DNA from 2 places in the Kineococcus sp. AC630 genome. Region 2 is predicted to be linked to the other one. Evidence: riboswitches for the same ligand, from Rfam matches in the RefSeq annotation. Region 2 holds a riboswitch; the other holds the start of a gene.
What was found. A riboswitch is a leader RNA that binds a small molecule or an ion and turns the genes downstream of it on or off. The one in region 2 is predicted to bind S-adenosylmethionine.
Positions count from the first base shown of each region.

Region 1: another riboswitch for S-adenosylmethionine. It lies ahead of AC0I8G_RS11410 (ABC transporter substrate-binding protein); the one in region 2 lies ahead of AC0I8G_RS20385 (O-acetylhomoserine aminocarboxypropyltransferase/cysteine synthase family protein).

Region 1 covers NZ_CEEDMJ010000009.1:93,245-100,407, reverse strand. Annotated here, with positions in the region: gene AC0I8G_RS11420 (carbohydrate ABC transporter permease) at 1-260, opposite strand, end outside; gene AC0I8G_RS11415 (carbohydrate ABC transporter permease) at 257-1,219, opposite strand; gene AC0I8G_RS11410 (ABC transporter substrate-binding protein) at 1,216-2,592, opposite strand; SAM riboswitch class I at 2,823-2,912, opposite strand; gene AC0I8G_RS11405 (Rne/Rng family ribonuclease) at 3,295-6,309, shown strand; gene rplU (50S ribosomal protein L21) at 6,459-6,770, shown strand; gene rpmA (50S ribosomal protein L27) at 6,779-7,036, shown strand.
Region 2 covers NZ_CEEDMJ010000021.1:60,526-67,688, forward strand. Annotated here, with positions in the region: gene AC0I8G_RS20380 (LLM class flavin-dependent oxidoreductase) at 1-1,006, opposite strand, end outside; gene AC0I8G_RS20385 (O-acetylhomoserine aminocarboxypropyltransferase/cysteine synthase family protein) at 1,008-2,333, opposite strand; SAM riboswitch class I at 2,460-2,546, opposite strand; gene AC0I8G_RS20390 (NtaA/DmoA family FMN-dependent monooxygenase) at 2,620-3,939, shown strand; gene AC0I8G_RS20395 (class I SAM-dependent methyltransferase) at 3,950-4,828, shown strand; gene AC0I8G_RS20400 (phosphotransferase) at 4,818-5,645, opposite strand; gene AC0I8G_RS20405 (LLM class F420-dependent oxidoreductase) at 5,688-6,548, opposite strand; gene AC0I8G_RS20410 (DUF3253 domain-containing protein) at 6,576-6,959, opposite strand; gene AC0I8G_RS20415 (hypothetical protein) at 6,964-7,163, opposite strand, start outside.

The DNA.
Region 1 (7,163 bases), on a different contig from region 2:
ACCGCGACGATCGAGGTGAGCAGCGTCGCCCCGATCGCGACGACCCACGAGTTCGCGAGCATCGTCGAGAGCGGGACCGTCGCGAAGGCCTTGCTGAAGTTCGACCACACGAAGTTCGTCGGCAGCCAGCCGCCGTTGGCGATGTCGTCCACGCTGCGCAGCGACAGCGAGACCATGAACAGCATGGGCAGCAGCGCCACGAACGCGACGGCCGCGAGGATCACGCGCAGACCGCTGCGGCGCAGCACGGCGCCGGTCACTGGTCGGCCTTCACGGCGCGCGAGCGCACCAGCGTCACCACGGTGGTGAGGACCCCGACGACCAGGCCGAAGACCAGCGTCTCGGCGGCGGCCGTCCCGATCTCGTAGCTGCCGCGCATGCCCGTCCGGAAGATCTCGAAGCTGCTGACGATGGTGGAGACCCCGGGCCCGCCCTGGGTCACCACGGTCACCAGGTCGAAGACCTTCAACCCGATGACGAGTTCCAGCAGCAGGACCGAGAGGACGTTGGGGGCGACGACCGGCCAGACCACCGAGGTGAACGTGCGGAACGCACCGGCGCCGTCGAGGGAGGCTGCCTCGCGGAGTTCCTCGGGGACCCCCAGCAGGGCCGCGAAGACCAGCAGGGTCACCAGGGGCGTCCACTGCCAGACGTGCATGACGATCAACGCGGCGAAGGCCCCCACGCTGTCGCCCAACGGGTTCGCGCCGGGGAAGCCGATCGCCGAGAACAACCCGCCGAACGCGCCCCCGACCGGGGCGAGCATGAGCTTCCAGGCCACCCCGACCATGACGGGCGGCGTGACCAGGGGCAGCAGGAGGATCGTCCCGACGGCGCCGAACCGGGTTCCCCGCGCGTGCAGCAACAGGGCGAGGAGGATCCCGAGGCCCGTCGCGACCAGGGCGGCCACGACGGCGAAGACCACGGAACGGACCAGCGAGCCCGCGAAGGCCAGCGACTCCCAGGCGTCGACGAAGTTGTCGAGACCCGTGAAGTGCTGCAGGGGTTTGCCCAGCGACGACTTCGTGAAGGCCAACGCCACGACGAACACCGTCGGGTAGACGAGCACGAGCGCCAGCCCCGCGAGGCTGGGCGCGGCCAGCCACGTCGAGACGTGCCCCGGCCGGTGCCGGCCGGGGACCGCGCGCCGGGTCGCAGGATCGCGGCGACCCCGCCGCGGCCCGGGCACGGTCCGCTGCCCGTCGAGGAGCTGGCTCATCCGAGTTCCTTCTCCCAGCTCTCGGCGGCCTTGTCGAGCGCGGCCTGCGGTTCCGTGGACCCCTGGATGGCGAGCGCCAGCTGGTCGACGAGGTCCTGCAACGCCTTCGGCGCACCGGCCTGGCTCGGCCAGGCCAGCGGGTCACCGTCGAGACCCTCGCGGATGACGTCGGTCGCGATGCCCGCGGCCGTGGCGTAGTCGGTGGAGTCCAGGACGGTCTTGCGCGCCGGGTCGATCCCGGAACCCGCGGTGGAGGCGAGCAGCAGGTTGTTCTCCTGGTTCGTCGCCCACTTCACGAAGGCGGCGGACTTGTCGATCTGCTGGGAGGCGCTCGAGACGCCCAGGCCGAACCCGGCGTCCAGCGCGGTGCGCGCCGTCGTGTTCTTCCCGCCCACGGGGAGCGTGACCACGCCCCACTTGTCGACGATCTTCGAGCCGGTCGGGTCCTGCGCCTTCAGCCCGAGGTCGGTCCAGGTGTCGAGCATCGCGCCCTGACCGGAGAGGAAGGCGGAGTTGGCCTGGTCGAAGCCGGTCTGCAGCGGCGTCGGCAGGGCCGCGGGGGAGACGTCGATGAGGTGCTGCAGCGCGGCCAGCCCCTCCGCCCCGTGGAACGCGGCCTTGCTGTCGGAGCCGACGAGCGTGCCGCCGTAGCCAGCGAGGCGGTTGATGAAGGAGCAACCCAGGATCATCGGGACCTGCTGACCCTCGACGATCGCGCCGTAGACGCTGCCGCCGGAGTCCTGGGTGATCTTCGCGGCGACCGCGTCGTAGTCGTCCCAGGTCTTCGGGGGTTCGACGCCGTACTTCTCGAAGACCTCGGTGTTGTAGTAGAGGACGTGGGTATCGCCGTCGAAGGGCAGGCCGTAGCGCTTGCCGTCGATCAGGGTGTACGGGTCGTAGATCGAGGGCAGGAAGTCGTCGGTCGCGATGTCGGTGTTCGCGCCGATCCAGTCCGTGAGGTCGACCAGGGCGCCGGCGTCGACGAGCTGGCCGAGGCCGAAGTAGAAGTAGTCGAAGACGTCGAACTCCCCGTCGCCGCCCTGCACGTCCAGGATCTGCTTGCTCGTGAGCTGGTCGTAGGGGATCGCCGTGACCTCGAGCTTCCCGCCGAACTCCGCCGCGAACTTCTTGCCGAGCAGGTCCGTGAAGGCCAGCACGTGCGGCTGGTTCACCATCAGCTTGATCGTCGCCCCCTTGAGGTCGACGGCCTTCCCGGCGCTCAGGCCCGAGGAGGTGCTCTCGTCACCGCAGGCGGCCAGCGTGCCGGTGCCGGCGAGCGCGCCGAGGCCGAGGGCTCCGGAGAGGACCCGCCGGCGGGACGCGAGGAGTCGGGAGGTGCTGGCGGGCAGGAGGGTGCGACGGGGCGCGGACATGGGTGTGCTCCGGGGGGTAGGCGGACGGTGACCGTCCGTCGGGGTGCGCGAGGGCGCGGGGGAGGAGGTCGAGCGAGGTGCTGCGGGGATGCGGCGGCGGTGCTCAGACCGCGCGCGGCGTCCCCCGGCGCATCGGGGCGCCCTGGCGACACGCCGTGGAGGCGGTGCGCGAGAAGTCGACGTGGAAGCGCCGGGTCAGGGTCGAGCGGGTACGGCTGATCACGCTGTTTCCTCCATCGCCCCTGGCGGGAGCACCTGCCGCTGCGCGGTGGTTGCTGTGGCGTCGTCGAGCCAGGTCTCTCGGCCACTCTGGATGGTGTTGATCGGAGACTAGCGGACCGCCGGCCCCCTTGGCGACGGTTGCCGCGGACGGCCCGGACCCGTTGTGGCGAGCTGTGCGACACTGACAGTGGTCGAGCGTTCCCTACACCGGGCGCCCGGCCCGCTGTCGAGACCGTCGCCCTGCGCGCGGGCTCCGGGGAGCGCCGCGGTCCAGTGGAAGGACCTCGCAGGCGCCCCGGGCCACACGCCGGACGTCGACCGCCGGCGGCACGGACGGAGCACGCGAAGAGCGCGAACCCGTCGGTGCACACAGAGGACTTCCGTCGGGTGCGGGACGACCCACCCGGCGATTCCGACCAGGACGCTCGCGCGGCCGTGGGTTCACCGGTGGAGCGGGCGCTGCGGGCGAGCGGAGCACCCGTGAGCACCACACCCGAAGAGAACGACGCAGCAGCAGCCGAGGGCGCGGCGACGACGCGGCCCCGCAGGCGCCGTGCCGCGAGTCGACCCGCCGGTCCGCCGGCCCACGTCGACGTGTCCGGCGACACCAGCGCCGCGGCCGGCCCCGTCACCCCCGCCGTGGTGGAACCGACGCCCGAGCCTGTCGTGGCGGCGGAGCCGGAGCCCGTCGTGGCGCCGGCGCCCGAGCCTGTCGTGGAGACCGAGGCGCCCCCGCGTCGTCGTGCGCGTCGGGCGACCCGCAAGGTCGCGACCCCGGCCGAGGTGGCCGCTGAACCCGTCGTGGAACCCGTGGCGGAGGTGACCCCCCAGGTCGAGGTCACCCCGGAACCCACCCCCGAGCCCGCCGTCGAACCGGCCGCCGTGGAGACCGATGCGGAGGCCCCCACCGAGGCCCCGGCCGCGGCTCCCGCGCGTCGTCGCCGCAGCCGCAAGACGGCCGCCGCGCCCGTGGCGCCGGCCGTCCCCGTCGAGGAGGAGCCCGTCGAGGCCGCTGCGCTCGCGCAGGACGTCCCGGTGGAGGAGGCCCCCGTCGAAGCCCCCGTCACCCCGGTGGCGGAGGACCCCGACCTCATGGACGACCCGGTCCTGCTGCGAGCCGCCGGGTTCGCCCAGGGACGACGTGCCCCCAGCGAGGGTGAGCGTGCCGCCGACGCGGCCGCCCGCGCCACCGCCCTCTTCTTCCAGGCCCCCGTCGACGAGGAGCCCGTGCGTCGCAGTCGACGCGCCTCCGCACCCGCCGGCCCGCCCCCCGTCAGCGACCAGGACGCCTTCGCCTTCGACGGCGAGGAGGATGGCGAGGCCGACGTCGAGGTGGACGACGTCCTCGACCGGACCGGTGACGAGAACGACCAGGTCGATGACCAGGGTGACGCGGGCGACGACGACCACGACGACGACGAGGACGGCGGAGCGCCGCGTCGGCGTCGCCGCCGAGGTGGCCGCGGTCGCCGCAGCCGCACCCCCGTCGACGGTGACGTCGAGGACGAGTCGGGCGAGACCGGCGCGGACGACGAGGACGTTCCCGAGACCGACTCCGAGGACCAAAGCGAGGACCCCGAGGACGAGACCGAGCAGGACGACGACGGCGAGGAGTCGAACGGCTCCTCGCGTCGCCGTCGCCGCCGTCGCCGTCGCAGCGGTTCCGCGGAGTCCGAGGACGTCTCGCCCGACGACCCGCCGAACACCGTCACCCGGGTCCGGGAGCCGCGTCGCCCCCGCGCCGCGGTCACGACCGGTGGCACCGGCGAGGACGAGATCACCGCGCTCAAGGGCTCGACGCGTCTCGAGGCCAAGAAGGTGCGCCGCCGCGAGGGCCGTGAGCAGGGCCGCAAGCGCACGATCCTCACCGAGGCCGAGTTCCTGGCCCGCCGCGAGTCCGTCGAACGCGTGATGGTCGTGCGTCAGCAGGACGACAAGACCCAGATCGGCGTCCTCGAGGACGGGATCCTCGTCGAGCACTACGGTGCGAAGTCAGCGCAGACCACGATGGTCGGCAACGTGTACCTGGGCCGCGTGCAGAACGTGCTGCCCAGCATGGAGGCCGCGTTCATCGACGTCGGCAAGGGCCGCAACGCCGTGCTGTACGCCGGTGAGGTCAACTGGGACGCCGCCGGGCTCGAGGGGCAGCCTCGCCGGATCGAGGCGGCGCTGAAGTCCGGCGACTCCGTCCTGGTCCAGGTCACCAAGGACCCGGTCGGGCACAAGGGTGCGCGACTCACCAGCCAGGTCTCGCTGCCCGGTCGCTACCTCGTCTACGTCCCCCGCGGGTCGATGACGGGCATCTCCCGCAAGCTGCCCGACACCGAGCGCGCGCGGTTGAAGAAGGTCCTCAAGCAGGTCGTCCCGGAGGGAGCCGGCGTCATCGTGCGCACGGCCGCCGAGGGTGTGGCCGAGGAGGAGCTGGCCGCGGACGTGCAGCGGTTGCAGGCCACCTGGGAGGCCATCGAGGCCAAGGCGTCCAGCAAGAACTCGCCGATCCTGCTGCACGGTGAGCCGGACCTCACCGTCCGTGTCGTGCGCGACGTCTTCAACGAGGACTTCACCCAACTCGTCGTGTCCGGTGACGAGGCGTGGGAGACGGTGCGCGACTACGTCGACGACGTGGCCCCCGACCTCGCTGACCGGCTCGTGCGCTGGGAGGGGAGCGAGGACGTCTTCGCCCACCACCGCATCGACGAGCAGCTGCAGAAGGCGCTGGGCCGCAAGGTCTGGCTGCCCTCGGGCGGTTCCCTGGTCATCGACCCGACGGAGGCCATGCACGTGGTCGACGTCAACACCGGGAAGTTCACCGGTGTGGGCGGGACCCTCGAGGAGACCGTCACCCGCAACAACCTCGAGGCCGCGGAGGAGATCGTCCGTCAGCTCCGGCTGCGCGACATCGGCGGGATCATCGTCATCGACTTCATCGACATGGTCCTCGAGTCCAACCGCGACCTCGTGCTGCGCCGCCTCATCGAGTGCCTGGGCCGGGACCGGACCAAGCACCAGGTGGCCGAGGTGACCTCGCTCGGGCTGGTCCAGATGACGCGCAAGCGCACCGGACAGGGCCTCGCGGCGGTCCTCGAGGAGCTCGACGCCGCCGCCGACGCGAACCCCGCCCCGCAGCCGACGCCCACGGGTTCCTCGAGCTCCTCCAACGGCTCCTCCGGCGCCTCCTCGAACGGTGGGGGCAACGGCGGTTCCGGTGGCAACGGGGGCAGCGCGAAGTCCCGCTCGCGCCGTGGTCGGGGCCGGGACAAGGGGGCCGAGGGGGAGACGGAGAACGGCCGTCCCGCCGGCGACGCCCCCTCGACCGAGGGGCCCTCCGCGAACGGCTCCTCCCCGCACGGGGAGTCCGAGCAGGACGCCCCCCGGGAGCCCGCCAAGGACTCCGCGGTCCTCGCCGCGATCGCGGCCGTGGCCGCGGCCGCCCGCCACAAGGAGCGAGAGGAGCGCGAGGGGTCCGCCTCGGGCGCCTCGTCCGCGGGCGACTGAACGATTCGGCCTGCCGTTCGCGGCCAGCCGTTTTGACCCATGGGACGGCGTTCCGTACGCTTGACCCTTGGTGCGCCATCGTGCGCGAGCCACAGACCGGTCCATCGGTCTGCTGGCCTTCCAGTTGTGACGAGAGAAACGGGTTCGTTGTGGTGTACGCCATCGTCCGCGCCGGCGGCCGGCAGGAGAAGGTCTCGGTCGGCGACGTGCTGACCATCGACCGTGTCCCCGTGGCCAACGGGGAGACGCTGCAACTGCAGCCCCTTCTCCTCGTCGACGGTGAGACCGTGACTCACGAGGCTTCGGCTCTCGCGGGTGTCAAGGTCGTCGCCGAGGTGGTCGAGGAGGCCAAGGGCCCCAAGATCACCATCCTGAAGTACAAGAACAAGACCGGGTACCGCAAGCGTCAGGGCCACCGCCAGCCGCTGACCCGCGTCAAGATCACCAGCATCGGGGAGTGAGCTGACTCATGGCACACAAGAAGGGCGCGAGCTCCTCGCGCAACGGTCGTGACTCCAACGCCCAGCGCCTCGGCGTCAAGCGCTTCGGCGGTCAGGTCGTCCTCGCGGGCGAGATCATCGTCCGCCAGCGCGGCACCCACTTCCACCCCGGTGCGGGTGTGGGCCGTGGCGGCGACGACACGCTGTTCGCTCTGATCCCCGGCGCCGTCGAGTTCGGCACGCGTCGTGGCCGCAAGGTCATCAACATCGTCGAAGCCGGCGTGTGACGTACCACCAGTCGTGAACGCGGAGGGGCGGACCGGAGCGATCCGGTCCGCCCCTCCGTGCGTCAGCCCCCGCAATCGTGGAGCCGGCGCCCAGCGCCGGAGATCGAGCTGGGACTACCTGCAAGAT
Region 2 (7,163 bases):
CGAGCGAGACGTGGTCGCCGAACACCGCGGGATCGATCGGCGCGTCCAGCGGGAGTGCCGTGAGGTCGGTCTCGAGGTCGCTGGACCAGGCGAGCGCCACCTCGTGCAGGACGGCGTCGGAGGCGTGCCGGGAGGCGGCGACGACCCGGTCGGCCTCCTCCCGGCTGGCGAGGAGTTCCGGTTTGACGACGAACAGCACGCGGACGTCCGCGGGTTTGCGACCGGCGAGCGCGGCCGCCGCCAGCACCTTCGTCCGGTAGGCCCGCACCTCCTCGACCTGCAGCGGCGCCAGCGCCAGCTGCACGTCGGAACGCGACCCGGCGAAACCCAGGCCGCGCGCGGAACCCCCGGGCGAGACGACCACCGGGTCCCCGCCGTCGAAGGGCAGCGCGTTGAGCGGTCCGTCGAGGCGGAAGTGCTCACCCCGGTGCTGGAAGGCGTCGATCTTCGCCCCGTCGGCGAAGTGCCCGGTCTCGGCGTCCGCGACGAGGGCGTCCGCGTCCCAGCTGTGCCACAACCGGCGGACGACGTCGATCCACTCCTCGGCGCGGTCGTAGGCGACGTCGTGCGCGACGGGTTCGAGCCCGACGTGGCGGGCGCTGCCGACGTCGGTGACCAGGTTGATCCCGAACCGGTCGCCGGAGAGGTGCTGCAGCGTTGCGGCCTGCCGGGCGGCGAGGTAGGGCGGGGTGATCCCCGCGTTGATCGTGGGGACGACGCCGAGGTGCCGGGTCGCCGCGAACAGGTACGGGGCGAGCAGCAGCGGGTCGTGCTTGGGCCCGCCGTAGGCGGCGCGGACCCGCAGGTCGAGGGTGTCGGGGTTGCCGAGCGAGATCGCGTCCTCGATGACCACGAGGTCGAAACCCGCGCGTTCGAGGTCACGGACCGCGTGGGCGTAGAGGTCGGGACGCGTCCAGTCGTCGTTCCACGCCTGGTAGTCCCGGCCCCAGCCCTGCGGGCCGAAACCCCGGGAGAAGAAGTACCCTAAGTGCTGCAGGCGCGTCACCTCAGACCGCCACGGGGAGCTCGGCCGGAACCGCGGTGGGGACCGTGGCGGCGAGGGCGAGCTCCAGGTCGGCGAGCAGGTCCTCGGGTTCCTCCAGCCCGATCGAGAGCCGCACCAGTCCCGGCCAGATCCCGGCGGCGAGGCGTTCGGCCTCGGTGCGGTGGGCGTGCGTCGTGCTCCCCGGGTGGATGACCAGCGAGCGGACGTCGCCGACGTGGGTCATCCGGGTGAACAGCTCGACGGCGTCGACGAAGCGTTGCGCCGCAGCCCGTCCACCCTCGAGGGTGAAGGAGAACACCGCGCCGCTGCCCCGCGGCAGCAACCGCTGCGCGACCGCGGAGGTCCCGTGGCCGGGGAGTCCCGCGTGGTCGACGCTCACGACCTCCGGACGCGCCGCCAACCAGCGGGCGAGTTCCAGGGCCGTCGACGTCTGCCGCGCCACCCGCAACGACAGGGTCTCCAGGCCCTGCTGGACCAGGAACGCGTTGAACGGGGAGATCGTCGGCCCGAACCGCGAGGCGACGACGGCCCGGGTGTGCTCGACGTAGGCCCGTCGCGACCCGTGCGCCTCGACCCAGCTGACCCCGCCGAGGACGTTCGCCGGAGCGGTCAGGTGGTCGAACCCGCTCCAGTCGAACGAACCGCCCGTGACGATCGCGCCGCCCAGGGCCGCCCCGTGCCCGGCGAGGAACTTGCTCGCGGAGTGCACGACGACGTCGGCACCGTGGTCGAGGGGGCGCAGCAGGTAGGGCGTGGCGAAGGTGTTGTCGACGACGAGCGGGATGCCGTGCCGGTGGGCCACGGCGGCGACGGCGGGCACGTCGAGGACGACGTTCTTCGGGTTCGCGATCGACTCGGCGAAGAACACCCGGGTCTCGGGGCGCACCGCCGCCTCCCAGGCCGCAGGATCGGTGCTGTCGGCGACGAAGTCGACGGTGATCCCGAGCCGGCCGAAGTTGTCGACGAGCAGGCCGCGGGATCCCTCGTAGAGGTCCCCCGCGGCGACGACGTGGTCGCCGGCGCCGAGGACGCCGAGCAGGGCCACCGTGATCGCGGCCTGGCCGGTGCCGACGACGATCGCGTCGCTGCCGTGCTCGAGGACGGCGAGGCGCTGCTCGAGCGCCGTCGTCGTGGGGTTGGCCATCCGGGTGTAGACGTAGCCGTCGTCCTCACCGGCGAAGCGGGCACGCGCCTGCTCGAAGTCGTCGAAGACGAAACCGGCGGTCAGGTGGACGGGGGTGACGCGGGAACCGGTCGCGGGGTCGGGCGAGGAACCGGCGTGGACCTGCTGGGTGGCGAAACCGTGCGGGAACGGGACGTGCGACATCGACGGGACCTTCCGGGAGCGTGAACGGGGGACCTGGCGGGCGTTCAGGCCCGACAGGTCATCCCGGCGCTGCGCAGGAGGTCGATGACGAGACGGCGCGTCAGGCGGTGTTCAGGCACGGAGCTTCTCCCATCGGTCCTGGCGGAAGCACCTACCCGAAGGCGGTTGCTGCGGCGTCGACGAGCCAGGTCTCTCGGCCGCTCTGGATGGCTCCTCCAGTGAACGGTGACCGCGGGCCCCGTGTCAAGCGCTTCACCCGGTCGCAGCGGAGGTAGCGTGCCCGCTCGTGATCCTCACCGCGATGCTCTTCTACCCCGGGGGCGAGCACCTCACGAGCTGGCGGCTCCCGGGCGGGCGCCCGGACGACTACCTCACCCACGGCTACTACGAGGACTTCGCCCGCACCGCGGAGCGCGGCGGGTTCACGGCGTTGTTCTACGCCGACGAGCTCTACGTGTGGGACCGCTTCCCCTCCGGGGTCGAGCACGTCGCCAACGTCCGCCCGGAACCCTTCGGGCTCCTGGGCGCGCTCACCCGCAGCACGGAACGCATCGGGCTGGTCGCCACCGTCTCCACGACGTGGAACCAGCCCTTCCACACCGCCCGTCAGGTCGGTTCGCTGGACTTCCTGAGCTCCGGGCGGGCCGGGTGGAACCTGGTGACCTCGGCCAGCGACGAGGAGGCGCGCAACTTCGGTCTCGACGTGAACCTGGACCACGCCGCGCGCTACCGCCGGGCGGGCGAGTACGTCGACGTCGTGCAGGGCCTGTGGGACAGCTGGGACGACGACGCGATCCGGCCCGACGTCCCCTCGGGCCGCTACGCCGACCCGGCGGGGATGCACGTCCTCGACCACGAGGGTGAGTTCTTCCGCGTCCGCGGTCCGCTGAACCTGCCCCGCCCGCCGCAGGGCCACCCGGTGCTGTTCCAGGCCGGTTCCTCCGAGGACGGCCGCCGGTTGGCCGGGAAGCACGCCGAGGCGGTCTTCGTCCCCGGCAGCGCCCCGCTGGAGGGTGCTCGGAAGCTCGCCGACGACTACAAGCGCCGCGCCGCGGACAACGGCCGCGACCCCGCCCACCTCAAGGTCCTCCCCGCCCTCTCCCCCGTCCTCGGCGAGACGCCGGAACGCGCTCTCGAACGGGTGGACGAGATCGAGGCGCTGACCCCGGACCGCCTCAGCCTCGACTGGCTCTCCCACCACCTCGGGGTCGACCTCTCGGGCCACCCCCTCGACGAACGGTTCGAGTTCGACTTCAGCGGCGGGTCGAACCAGGTGCAGACGGTGTTCGAGGGGGTCCGCAAGCTCATGGAGCGGCAGTCGGACCCGGAGCGGTTCACGCTGCGCGACCTGTACCGGACGATGCTCCGCCGCCGGTTCCTGCCCGGGACGCCCGAGCAGGTCGCGGACTGGATGGTGGAACGCTTCGAGAACGGCGCCGCCGACGGTTTCACCCTCGCGTTCTCCTCCGTCCCCGCGGGGCTCGAGGAGTTCGTCGGGCAGGTGGTGCCGCTGCTCGTGCGACGTGGTGCGCTGCCGCCGGAACTGCCCGCGGCGACCCTGCGCGAGAACATGGGGCTGCCCGTCCCGCCGAGTCGCTACGCCTGAGAGGCCTGCCATGGCCGACGCCGTCCACGAACACCCGCTCGCCGTCCTGCTCGGGATCGAGGGGCTCGCCCTGCAGCGGGCCACCACGGGTCACGGCCGGTACGGCCGGGAGTTCGTCGAACGCCGCCTCGCCGAGGTGCGCCGGCTGCTCGACGACCCCCGGTTGCGCGACGGTCTCGACGTGGCCCGGGTGCCTCCGGGCGAGGGGTACGCCGAGTGGTCGCGGCGCTACGACGTCCCCAACACCGCCTTCGGCGACGCCGACGTGGTGCTGCCCTGGCTCGACGACCTCGCTCCGGGGGACGCCCTCGACCTGGCCTGCGGGACGGGGCGCTGGTCCGCCGAGCTGGCGGCCCGCGGACACCGGGTCACCGGCGTGGACGGTTCCCCGGAGATGCTCGCGCTGGCCGGGGTCGCGGGGGTCGAGTTCCTCCCGGGCGACCTGCACGCGGTCCCGGTGGGCGACGCCTCGTCCGACGTGGTGGTCTGCGCCCTGGCCCTCTCCCACGTCCCCGACCTCTCCCCGGTCTTCGCGGAGTTCGCCCGCGTCCTGCGCCCCGGGGGGACCCTCGTCGTCTCCGACGTCCACCCCGACCGGATCCGCCGGGGCTCGATCCCGTCCTCCCCCGGCCCCCGGGGAGAGGCGCGGCGCATCGAGGGTTTCGTGCACCCCGTGGGCACCCAGTTGCGCGCCGCGCTCTCCGCCGGGTTGCGGGTGCTCGACTGCGTCGAACCCGTACCGGCCGGGTCCACGACCGGCCGACCCGGCCAGGACGCTCCGGGGACCTGGAACGAGTGGCCGTGGTCGCTCGAGGCGCTCGTCCCCGAGGCGAGCGACGCCGCCTACCTCGGGCAGCCCGCGCTGGTGGTGTGGCGGTTCACCCGGTGAGCGCCCGCAGCTGCGCGATCCACTCCCGGCCGAGTTCCCGCCCGTTCGGCAGCTCGTCGTCGCGGTCCCAGCGCCACGTCGTGACGATGGCGAGCACCAGCGCCCGGCAGTCCTGGAGGAGGTCGGGGTCGAGTCCCGGGTAGTGGTCGGCGACGTCGTCGGGTGCGTGGGCGAGGTCGAACTCGACCGGTCCGCGACAGAACGTCTCCAGGTCGACGAACCGTGGTCCCGACTCCGTGGCCAGCACGTTCCCCTCGTGCGGCTCCCCGTGGATCACCTGCTCGGGGCCGCGGCCGGCGACGTCGCGCAACCGGGTGAGGACGGCCGTCAGGAACGTGCGGTCGACCTCGGGGACCTCCGGTGTGCGTTCCCGGTCGGCGAGCAGTCGAGACGCCCGGTCGACCCGTTCGGTGACGTGCGGCACGGCGGCGTACGGCACGTCGAGTCCTCGCAGGTCCTCGTGCAGTCGTCGCAGCGCCCGGGCGTACTCCTCGGCCGAGAGGGGGCGTTCCCGGGCGGGGTGGAACTCCCAGAAGGTGACGCTGAACCCGTTCCGGACGTGGACGCGCGGTCGCACCCGCGGGTCGAGCGCCACCGCGGGGCTCCCGACGGCCGCCAGTCGCCGGGCGAGGTCGACCTCGAAGGCCAGGATCCCGTCGGACTCCGGGGCGACCCGGGCCAGGACGTCCGCGGGCAGCAACCGCAGCGTGAGCTTGTTCGAGTTCTGGAGGACGACGACGTCGCCGACCTCCAGGCCCTCGGACCCGGCGACCGCCGACGCCGCACGCACGGCGTCGGCCGTCTCCACCGGCTGCATCACGTCACCTCGGACCTGTTGGGTAGCAACCGGTCCGCGTGCTCAGAGTTCCGCGAGACGTGGGACGACGGCGTCGCCGAACGACTTCACCGTGCCGGGTTCGTAGGTTCCGTACATCCCACCGTGCAGGTGAGTCACACCCAGCGCGGCGTACTCCTTCGCGCTCTCGAAGAACCCGTCCAGGTCGTTCGGGGTGAACGGAGCCATGACGGTCTTCTCGATCGTGTCGTAGTCGCGGCCGAGGTCGTCGCAGTGCCGTTTCAGGACGTCCAGCTTGTGCGCCACGTCGTCGCCGCCGAAGAGGTTGCACGCGTCCCCGTACTGCGCCACGAGGCGCAACGTCTTCTTCTCCCCACCTCCGCCGATGAGGATCGGCGGGTGCGGACGCTTCACCGGCCGGGGGTTGCCGAGCGTGCGACCCAGCGTGTAGTGCTTCCCCTCGAACGGTTCCTCGGAGTCCGACCACACCTGCAGGCAGATCCGCAGGGTCTCCTCGAGCCGCTCGAAACGTTCCGCGGTGGGCGGGAAGGGCAGCCCGAGTCCGGTCGCCTCCCCCTCGAACCAGGCGGCACCGATGCCGAGCCAGGCGCGGCCACCGGAGAGGACGTCGAGGGTCGCGACGAGTTTCGCGAGGAGGCCCGGTTCCCGGTAGGTCACGGCGGTCACCCAGGCGAGGAGTTCCACCCGTTCGGTGCGGGCGGCCAGGAACCCCAGGGTCGTGTAGGCCTCCAGCATGGCCCGCTCGGCGTCGCCGATGGGCGGGATCTGCCAGAGGTGGTCCATGACGCTGACGCTGCGGTAGCCCGATTCCTCGGCTTCGCCGACGATGCGGATGAGGTCCTCGCGCAGGGTGGCCGGGCCGCCGGGGTTGGTGAAGTCGGAGACGTGGAGTCCGATGTGCATGACGGCGAACCTACGCCGTTCCCGTGCTCAGGTCTTGCGCACCCGGATCGGTCCCTTCGCCGTCGAGGGGTCGACGACCTTCCCGCCCTGGGTGATCTCCGCCTCCCCGGCGACGACGAGCCGGCGGGCGGCGGCGCGCGCGGGTTCCATCAGCTCCTGCCAGCCCTCGCCGCCGACGGCGCGGGCGACCTCGCTGGGGCAGATCGTCTTCGACCGCCCACGGGCGTCGAGGAGCGCACGCATGGTGGTCTCGAGCTCGGTGTCGACCGCGGACGCGGAAGACTTCGCCCGACGCCGGCAGCCGTCGGAGCAGTAGCGGACCTCGTCCCAGTCCCGTTCCCACTTCTTGCGCCAGGTGATCGTGCGACCGCAGACGACGCAGTCCTTCGTCGGCAACGTCTTCCCGCTCACCCCGTCACTGTAGGTCGGCGGCGTGCAGCAGCTGCAGGAGGAGGACTTCCGGCCAGGCCGTGCTCTCCGCCGTCACGGTCACCGGGGTGCCGTGGAAGGTCGCCCGACACCCCAGGAGCGTCGTCCGGGCGTCGGGCAGAGCGACGAACGTCGGCAGCCCGCGGACCAGCAGGGTGACCCGGTCGCCGTCGGCCGGGTCGGTGA